Azoarcus sp. CIB: one gene and its partner. The protein of the gene in region 1 interacts with the protein of each later gene in a pairwise test. Links are inferred from orthologs where the notes say so. Each region holds a gene or a part of one and is shown in the gene's direction. Other genes may lie near its edges.

Region 1 (3,516 bases):
GGCGCTCGGTCAGCGTGGCCTGAACATCATGGAATTCTGCAAGGCGTTCAACGCCAAGACCCAGGGCATGGAGCCCGGTCTGCCGATTCCTGTGGTGATCACGGCGTTTGCCGACAAGAGCTTCACCTTCATTATGAAGACCCCGCCCGCGACGGTCCTCATCAAGAAGGCGGCCGGCATCAAGTCGGGTTCGGCCAAGCCGCACACCGACAAGGTCGGTTCGATTACGCGTGCTCAGGTCGAAGAAATCGCCAAGGCCAAGATGCCTGACCTGACCGCCGCGAACATGGACGCCGCCGTGCGTACCATCGCCGGTTCCGCGCGCAGCATGGGCATCACGGTGGAGGGGCTCTGATCATGGCGAAGCTTTCGAAACGAGTTCAGGCGCTGCGCGCCAAGGTTGACGCCAATCGCGTCTACACCGTCGCCGAGGCTCTCGCGCTGGTGAAGGAGTGCGCGACCGCCAAGTTCGACGAATCGGTCGATATCGCCGTGAATCTCGGCGTTGATGCACGCAAGTCCGATCAGGTCGTGCGCGGCTCCGTCGTGCTGCCGGCTGGTACCGGCAAGAGCGTGCGCGTTGCCGTGTTCGCCCAAGGCGACAAGGCCGAAGCTGCCCGCGCCGCCGGCGCCGACGTCGTCGGTTTCGACGATCTCGCCGAGCAGGTCAAGGCTGGCAACATCGACTTCGACCTCTGCATTGCCACGCCGGACGCCATGCGTGTCGTCGGTCAGCTGGGCCAGATCCTCGGTCCGCGCGGCCTGATGCCGAACCCGAAGGTCGGTACCGTGACCATGGATGTCACCACCGCCGTCAAGAACGCCAAGGCCGGTCAAGTCCAGTACCGCACCGACAAGGCGGGCATCGTGCATGCCACGATCGGCCGCGCTTCGTTCTCCGTCGAGGCGCTGCAGCAGAACCTCGGCGCGCTCGTCGAAGCGCTGCAGAAGGCCAAGCCGGCCGCCTCGAAGGGCGTCTACCTGCGCCGCGTCGCCGTGTCGAGCACCATGGGTACCGGCGTGCGCGTCGAGCCGTCGAGCATCAACGCAGCCTGATTGGGCTGTACAACGAACTTTGGGACGCTTCGCGCGCAAGTGCGGAGCGGATCGTCAAAGACCGCAGGTGTGGACGCTCCGGCGACTGCTTAAGCATCCTCGGATGGCCTGCGCAGACGGTGTGCCCAGAACAGGATTCTGGCCGATTCGTCGGCCGCGCTCCTGATCCAGGTCGCCGTGGGTGCGAGCCGTGAAGTGTGGTTCGCGTGTGGACTTGAAAGGAGGAAAGGCCTGTGGGTCTCAATCTTGATGACAAGAAAGCCGTAGTGGCAGAGGTGTCGGCACGGGTGGCCAACGCTCAGACCATCGCGGTGGCCGAGTATCGCGGCATTGAAGTGGGTGATCTCACTGTGCTGCGTGCGAAGGCCCGCGAAGCTGGCGTGTACCTGCGTGTGCTGAAGAACACCCTGGTGCGCCGTGCGATCGCCGAAACCCCGTTCGCCGGGTTGTCGGATCAGCTGACTGGTCCGCTGATCTATGGCATTTCGGAAGATCCGGTTGCTGCAGCCAAGGTGCTGAACGACTTCGCCAAGGGCAACGACAAGCTGGTGCTGAAGGCCGGTTCCTATGCGGGCAATACGCTCGACAAGGCCGGCGTGCAGGCGCTCGCATCGATCCCGAGCCGCGAAGAGTTGCTCGCCAAGCTGCTGGGCGTCATGCAGGCGCCGGTTACCGGCTTCGCTTGCACGCTGGCCGCCCTCGCCAAGAAGCGCGAGGAAGAGGCGGCTGCCTGACCGTTTTCCGAAAAAGTTTCGATTTAGGAGTGATTTGACATGGCTATCAGCAAAGAAGACATCCTCGAAGCCGTTGGCTCGATGACCGTGATGGAACTGAACGACCTGGTGAAGGCGTTCGAAGAGAAGTTCGGTGTTTCCGCTGCCTCGATGGCGGTTGCAGCCCCGGGCGCAGGCGCCGCAGCTGCGGTCGTTGAAGAGAAGACCGAATTCGACGTCGTCTTGCTTGCAGCTGGCGAGAAGAAGGTTGAAGTGATCAAGGTCGTCCGCGCTGCCACGGGCCTGGGCCTGAAGGAAGCGAAGGACCTGGTCGACGGTGCACCGAAGACCGTCAAGGAAGCTGCTCCGAAGGCCGACGCCGAGGCGCTCAAGAAGCAACTCGAAGACGCTGGCGCGAAGGTCGAGATCAAGTAATACCGAGTTGTCTCTCGGGGCTGGCGCTCATCCGGGCGCCAGCCCTTTCGTGCTTTGTAAATCCAAGAAGCCAGAACCCAGCGCGAGTTACGGTGTCCAAAAGCCTATCGCCTGGCCCGATCTCCTCGGGGCGCTGTGTTCTGTCTCTTTGACGTCCGACCTCTACCCGGAGCATCCATGGCGTATTCCTACACCGAAAAGAAACGTATCCGCAAGAGCTTCGCCAAGCGCGCGGCAGTGCTGGACGTACCTTTCCTCCTCGCCACCCAGATCGAGTCGTTCGCCTCGTTCCTGCAGGCCGAAACGCCGCCGCTGACACGCCTGAATCAGGGCTTGCAGGCCGCTTTCACCTCGATCTTCCCGATCGCAAGCCACAGTGGCAATGCGCGGCTCGAATTCGTGCAATACATGCTCGGCGAGCCGGCGTTCGACGTGAAGGAATGCCAGCAGCGCGGTCTGACCTTCGCGTCGCCGCTGCGCGCGCGGGTGCGCCTGGTGATCCTCGACCGCGACGCGCCGAAGGAGACGGTGAAGGAAGTCAAGGAGCAGGAAGTGTACATGGGCGAGATTCCGCTCATGACCTCTACCGGTTCGTTTGTAATCAACGGCACCGAGCGCGTGATCGTGTCGCAGCTCCACCGCTCGCCTGGCGTGTTTTTCGAGCACGACCGCGGCAAGACTCACTCGTCGGGCAAACTGCTGTTCTCGGCACGTATCATTCCCTACCGCGGTTCCTGGCTCGACTTCGAATTCGATCCGAAGGACTGCCTGTTCTTCCGCGTGGACCGTCGCCGCAAGATGCCCGCGACGATCCTGCTGCGTGCCATCGGCATGACGCCGGAGCAGATCCTCGAGACTTTCCACGACTTCGATACGTTCCAGCTCAGGGGTGAAGAGGTCGCCTTCGAGCTGGTACCGGATCGCCTGCGCGGCGACGTGGCCAAGTTCGACATCACCGACGGTGACGGCAAGGTCATCGTCGCGCGCGACAAGCGCATCACGGCAAAGCACATCCGCGAGCTCGAGCAGGCCGGCATCAAGACCATGGTCGTGCCCGACGATTTCGTGCTGGGGCGCATCGTTGCCCGCAACGTCGTCGACCCCGAGACCGGTGAACTGATCGCGCGCGCCAATGACGAGATCACGGAAGACCTGCTTGGCAAGCTGCGCGACGCGGGCGTGAAGGATCTGCAGACTCTGTACGTCAACGACCTCGATCGCGGCCCCTACATCTCGCAGACGCTGCGTATCGATGAGACGGCCGACCAGTGGGCCGCGCGCGTCGCCATCTACCGCATGATGCGCCCGGGCG
Region 2 (4,119 bases), 910 kb from region 1 along the record:
CCTGCTGGCACTGCCGCTCGCGCCCTTGGCCGTGGCACAGTCGGGGCCGTCCTCCGCGATGGACCCTGCGCGTACGGCATCGCTGTCGGCGGCAAGCCGCCGTATTGAGGATCACTTCGTTGCCGAGGTCGCGCGCATTACGGGTACGACGCCGGCCCGCGTGCGCCGGGCGATGCCCGACGAGCGGCGCATCACGTCGGCTGCATCGCGCCTGATCTCGGCTCTGGAGCTTGACTTGGGCGCGCCGCTCACGCCTGAGCAGCGGGCTGAAATCCTCGAAGCGGACCAGTCGCGCAAGCTCTCCCTGATGAAGGCGCGCGAGGCGGCAGGCGGGCGCTGACTTCTTGCGGCTGCCTGTCCGACCGACGGTAGTCGTGGCGGAAATGGCGCTCGGGGGTATTGGGCGATCGGGTAAAATTCGCCGATGACTGCTTCTCACGAACCCCGCTTCATCCACCTTCGCCTGCACTCCGAGTACTCGATCTCCGACGGCATCGTCCAGATCGACCAAGCGATCGCCCGCGCGGCGGCCGACGGCATGCCGGCACTGGGGATCTCCGACCTCGCCAACCTGTTCGGCATGGTCAAGTTCTACAAGGGCGCACGCGGGAAGGGCATGAAGCCGATCATCGGCGTCGATGCCTGGATCACCAACGACACCGATCGCGACAAGCCCTTCCGCGCCCTGCTGATCTGCAAGAACCGCAAGGGCTACGGGCAGATGTGTGAGCTGCTGACCCGCGCCTTCCTCGACAACAAGTACCGCGGGCGTGCCGAAATTCGCCGCGACTGGTTCGCCGACGGCGCTGCGTCCGACCTGCTGTGTCTGTCCGGTGCACGCGAAGGGGAAGTGGGGCAGGCACTGGCGAACGGCAACGTCGAACTTGCCGATCGGCTCGCCGCCGAATGGGCCGCATTGTTCCCGGACGCCTACTACATCGAGTTGCAGCGCGCAGGCCATGCGGGTGCGGAGGGTTACGTGCGTCAGGCCGTGCAACTGGCCGGCAGGCTGGGGTTGCCGGTGGTGGCGACCCACCCCGTGCAATTCCTCAAGCGCGAGGACTTCAAGGCCCACGAGGCGCGCGTATGCATCGCGCAGGGTTATGTGCTGGCCGACAAGCGTCGCCCGCGCGACTACACCGAGGAGCAGTACCTCAAGAGTCAGGACGAGATGTGCGAGTTGTTCGCCGACATCCCGGAGGCACTTGAGAACTCCGTCGAGATCGCACGCCGCTGCTCGCTGACGGTGCAACTGGGCAAGAACTTCCTGCCGCAGTTCCCGACGCCGGAAGGGATGACGCTCGACGACTTCCTCGTCGCCGAGGCCAAGGCCGGCCTCGAAGTGCGCCTGCAGGAGCTGTATCCGGACGAAGCCGAACGCGAGCGCCAGCGTCCGACCTACGAGGCGCGGCTCAGGTTCGAGACCGACACCATCATCCAGATGGGCTTCCCCGGCTACTTCCTGATCGTTGCAGACTTCATCAACTGGGGCAAGCAGAATGGCGTGCCGGTCGGACCGGGGCGGGGCTCGGGTGCGGGCTCGCTGGTGGCGTACAGCCTGCGCATCACCGACATCGATCCGCTCGCCTACGCGCTGCTGTTCGAGCGTTTCCTGAACCCCGAGCGGGTGTCGATGCCCGACTTCGACATCGACTTCTGCCAGGACAACCGCTATCGCGTCATCGAGTACGTGCGCGAGCGCTACGGCAAGGACGCGGTCAGCCAGATCGTCACCTTCGGCACGATGGCCTCGAAGGCCGTCGTGCGAGACGTCGGCCGGGTGCTCGATCTGCCCTACGGCCTGTGCGACCGGCTCTCCAAGCTGATTCCGATCGAAGGCGCGAAGCCCGTTTCGTTGGCGAAGGCCTACGAGATGGAGTCGCAGATCGGCGAGATGATGAAGGACGGCAACGACGGCGAGTCGGTGCAGGAGCTGTGGAGCCTGGCCGAGCCGCTTGAAGGTTTGAGCCGAAACGTCGGCATGCACGCTGGCGGCGTGCTGATCGCGCCGGGCAAGCTCACCGACTTCTGTCCGTTGTACATCGCCGACGGGGACGACGCGACGCCCGTGTCGCAGTTCGATAAGGACGACGTGGAAGCCGTCGGCCTCGTGAAGTTCGACTTCCTAGGCCTGCGCAACCTCACCATCATCGAACTCGCAGTCGAGTACGTCGAGCGGCTCACCGGCACCAAGCCCGACCTGGCCGCCTTGCCCTTCACCGACCCCGCCGCCTACCAGATCCTGAAAGACGCGAACACCACCGCGATCTTCCAGGTGGAATCGGACGGGATGAAGAAGCTCCTCAAGAAGCTTGCCCCCGACCGTTTCGAGGACATTATCGCGGTGCTGGCGCTCTACCGTCCGGGGCCGCTCGGCTCGGGCATGGTGGACGACTTCATCCTGCGCAAGAAAGGTCAGCAGGAGATCGACTACTTCCATCCGGACCTCAAGCCCTGCCTCGAGCCGACCTACGGCGTGATCGTGTATCAAGAACAAGTGATGCAGATCTCGCAGATCATCGGCGGCTACACGCTCGGCGGCGCCGACATGCTGCGCCGCGCGATGGGCAAGAAGAAGGCCGACGAGATGGCCAAGCACCGCGAGACCATCGCGGCTGGCGCGAAGCAGAAGGGCTACGATCCGGCGCTCGCCGAGCAGCTTTTCGACCTGATGACGAAGTTCGCGGAGTACGGCTTCAACAAGTCGCACACCGCCGCCTACGCGGTCGTCACCTACCACACGGCGTGGCTCAAGGCGCATCACTGCGCGGCCTTCATGGCTGCGACGATGTCGGCGGACCTCGACAACACGGATACGATCAAGATCTTCTTCGAGGACTCGCTCGCCAACGGGCTGACGATCTTGCCGCCCGACGTGAACCAGTCGGACTACCGTTTCGTCCCGACCGACCGCAAGACGATCCGCTACGGTCTCGGCGCGGTGAAGGGTGTGGGCGAGCCGGCCGTGCGCTCCATCCTCGACGCGCGCAAGAAAGATGGACCGTACAAGGATCTGTTCGATTTCTGCGCGCGTGTAGATCGGCGCATGGTCAATCGGCGCGTGATCGAGGCGCTGATCCGTTCGGGCGCATTCGATACCGTCGCGCCCAGCGGCACCGCAGACCGCGCCCGCCTGCTCGCAACCGTCGGGCTGGCGATGGAGGCCGCCGAGCAGGCGGCGGCGAACGCGATGCAGGGCGGCCTGTTCGATCTCGTGCCGGAGGCGGCCGGTGCGGCGCCCCAATACGTGACCGTGCGCTCGTGGACGGAGCGCGAGCGGCTGAAGGAAGAGAAGACCGCGATCGGCTTCTTCCTTTCGGGTCATCCGTTCAACAGCTTCCGCGAGGAGGTGCGACGTTTCATCCGGCGCCCGCTGTCGCAGCTCGAACCCTCGCGCGACCTCGCGATGCTGGCGGGGGTGGTGATGGACGTGCGCACGAAGATGACGAACCGCGGCAAGATGGCCTTTGTCGTGCTCGACGACGGCTCTCAGGTGCGCGAGGTTTCGGTCTTCTCCGAAGTCTTCGATTCGAACCGGACCAAGATCGTCACCGACGAAGTGTTGGTGGTCGAAGGCAAGGTCAGCAACGACGACTTCACGGGCGGGTTGCGCATCGTCGCCGACAAGCTGCTGTCGCTAGGCGAGGCGCGTTCGCGCTTTGCCAGGGCACTTCAGATCAGCGTGAATGGCGAAGTGAAGCGTGCGGGCGGGGCTGCCGCAGCGGCGGATAAGCTCGAAACGCTGCTCTCGCCGTTCCGCGACGGCGTCTGCCCGATCTCGCTGCATTATCGCAACGAACAGGCCCAGGCGGAGCTGCCCCTCGGCGCGGCCTGGCGTGTGCGCCTCGACGACGCGCTGCTCGACAGCCTGCGCGAGTGGCTGCCGCCCGAATCGGTTGAGATCCTGTATCCGAGCTGACGCAGGACGAAAAAACGGCCGCGGCCCGTGAGGGCGCGGCCTTTGGGCTGATCCGCCAGGGAGCGGTCAGAGTTCCTTGGCGTGCTCGGCCAGGTACTCGGCGACGCCGGAGGTGCTGGCCTTCATGCCGGCCTTGCCCTTGTTCCAGCCGGCCGGGCAGACTTCGCCGTGCTCTTCGGTGAACTGCAGCGCATCGACCA

The links. The genes of interacting proteins can lie anywhere in the genome.
Region 2: the proteins of rplL (region 1) and dnaE interact in binary tests that used the Escherichia coli proteins (3 or more experiments, as listed by UniProt). The link is inferred for Azoarcus sp. CIB from one-to-one orthologs.

What each region holds. Positions count from the first base shown.
Region 1 is NZ_CP011072.1:4,502,378-4,505,893, reverse strand. What follows is about bases 724-3,516. They hold rplL (50S ribosomal protein L7/L12), read left to right. Parts: upstream 724-1,829; coding sequence 1,830-2,204; downstream 2,205-3,516. Other genes in these bases: rpoB (DNA-directed RNA polymerase subunit beta), read left to right, coding at 2,382-3,516; rplJ (50S ribosomal protein L10), read left to right, coding at 1,290-1,790; rplA (50S ribosomal protein L1), read left to right, coding at 724-1,056. In the rest of the region: rplK (50S ribosomal protein L11), read left to right, coding at 1-355; more of rplA, read left to right, coding at 358-723. UniProt on the Escherichia coli protein: The binding site for several of the GTPase factors involved in protein synthesis (IF-2, EF-Tu, EF-G and RF3). Is thus essential for accurate translation.
Region 2 is NZ_CP011072.1:3,592,999-3,597,117, reverse strand. Bases 53-4,119 are described here. They hold dnaE (DNA polymerase III subunit alpha), read left to right. Parts: upstream 53-424; coding sequence 425-3,919; downstream 3,920-4,119. Other genes in these bases: AzCIB_RS16000 (peroxiredoxin), read right to left, coding at 3,986-4,119; AzCIB_RS16010 (hypothetical protein), read left to right, coding at 53-340. Also shown: more of AzCIB_RS16010, read left to right, coding at 1-52. UniProt on the Escherichia coli protein: DNA polymerase III is a complex, multichain enzyme responsible for most of the replicative synthesis in bacteria. This DNA polymerase also exhibits 3' to 5' exonuclease activity. The alpha chain is the DNA polymerase catalytic subunit.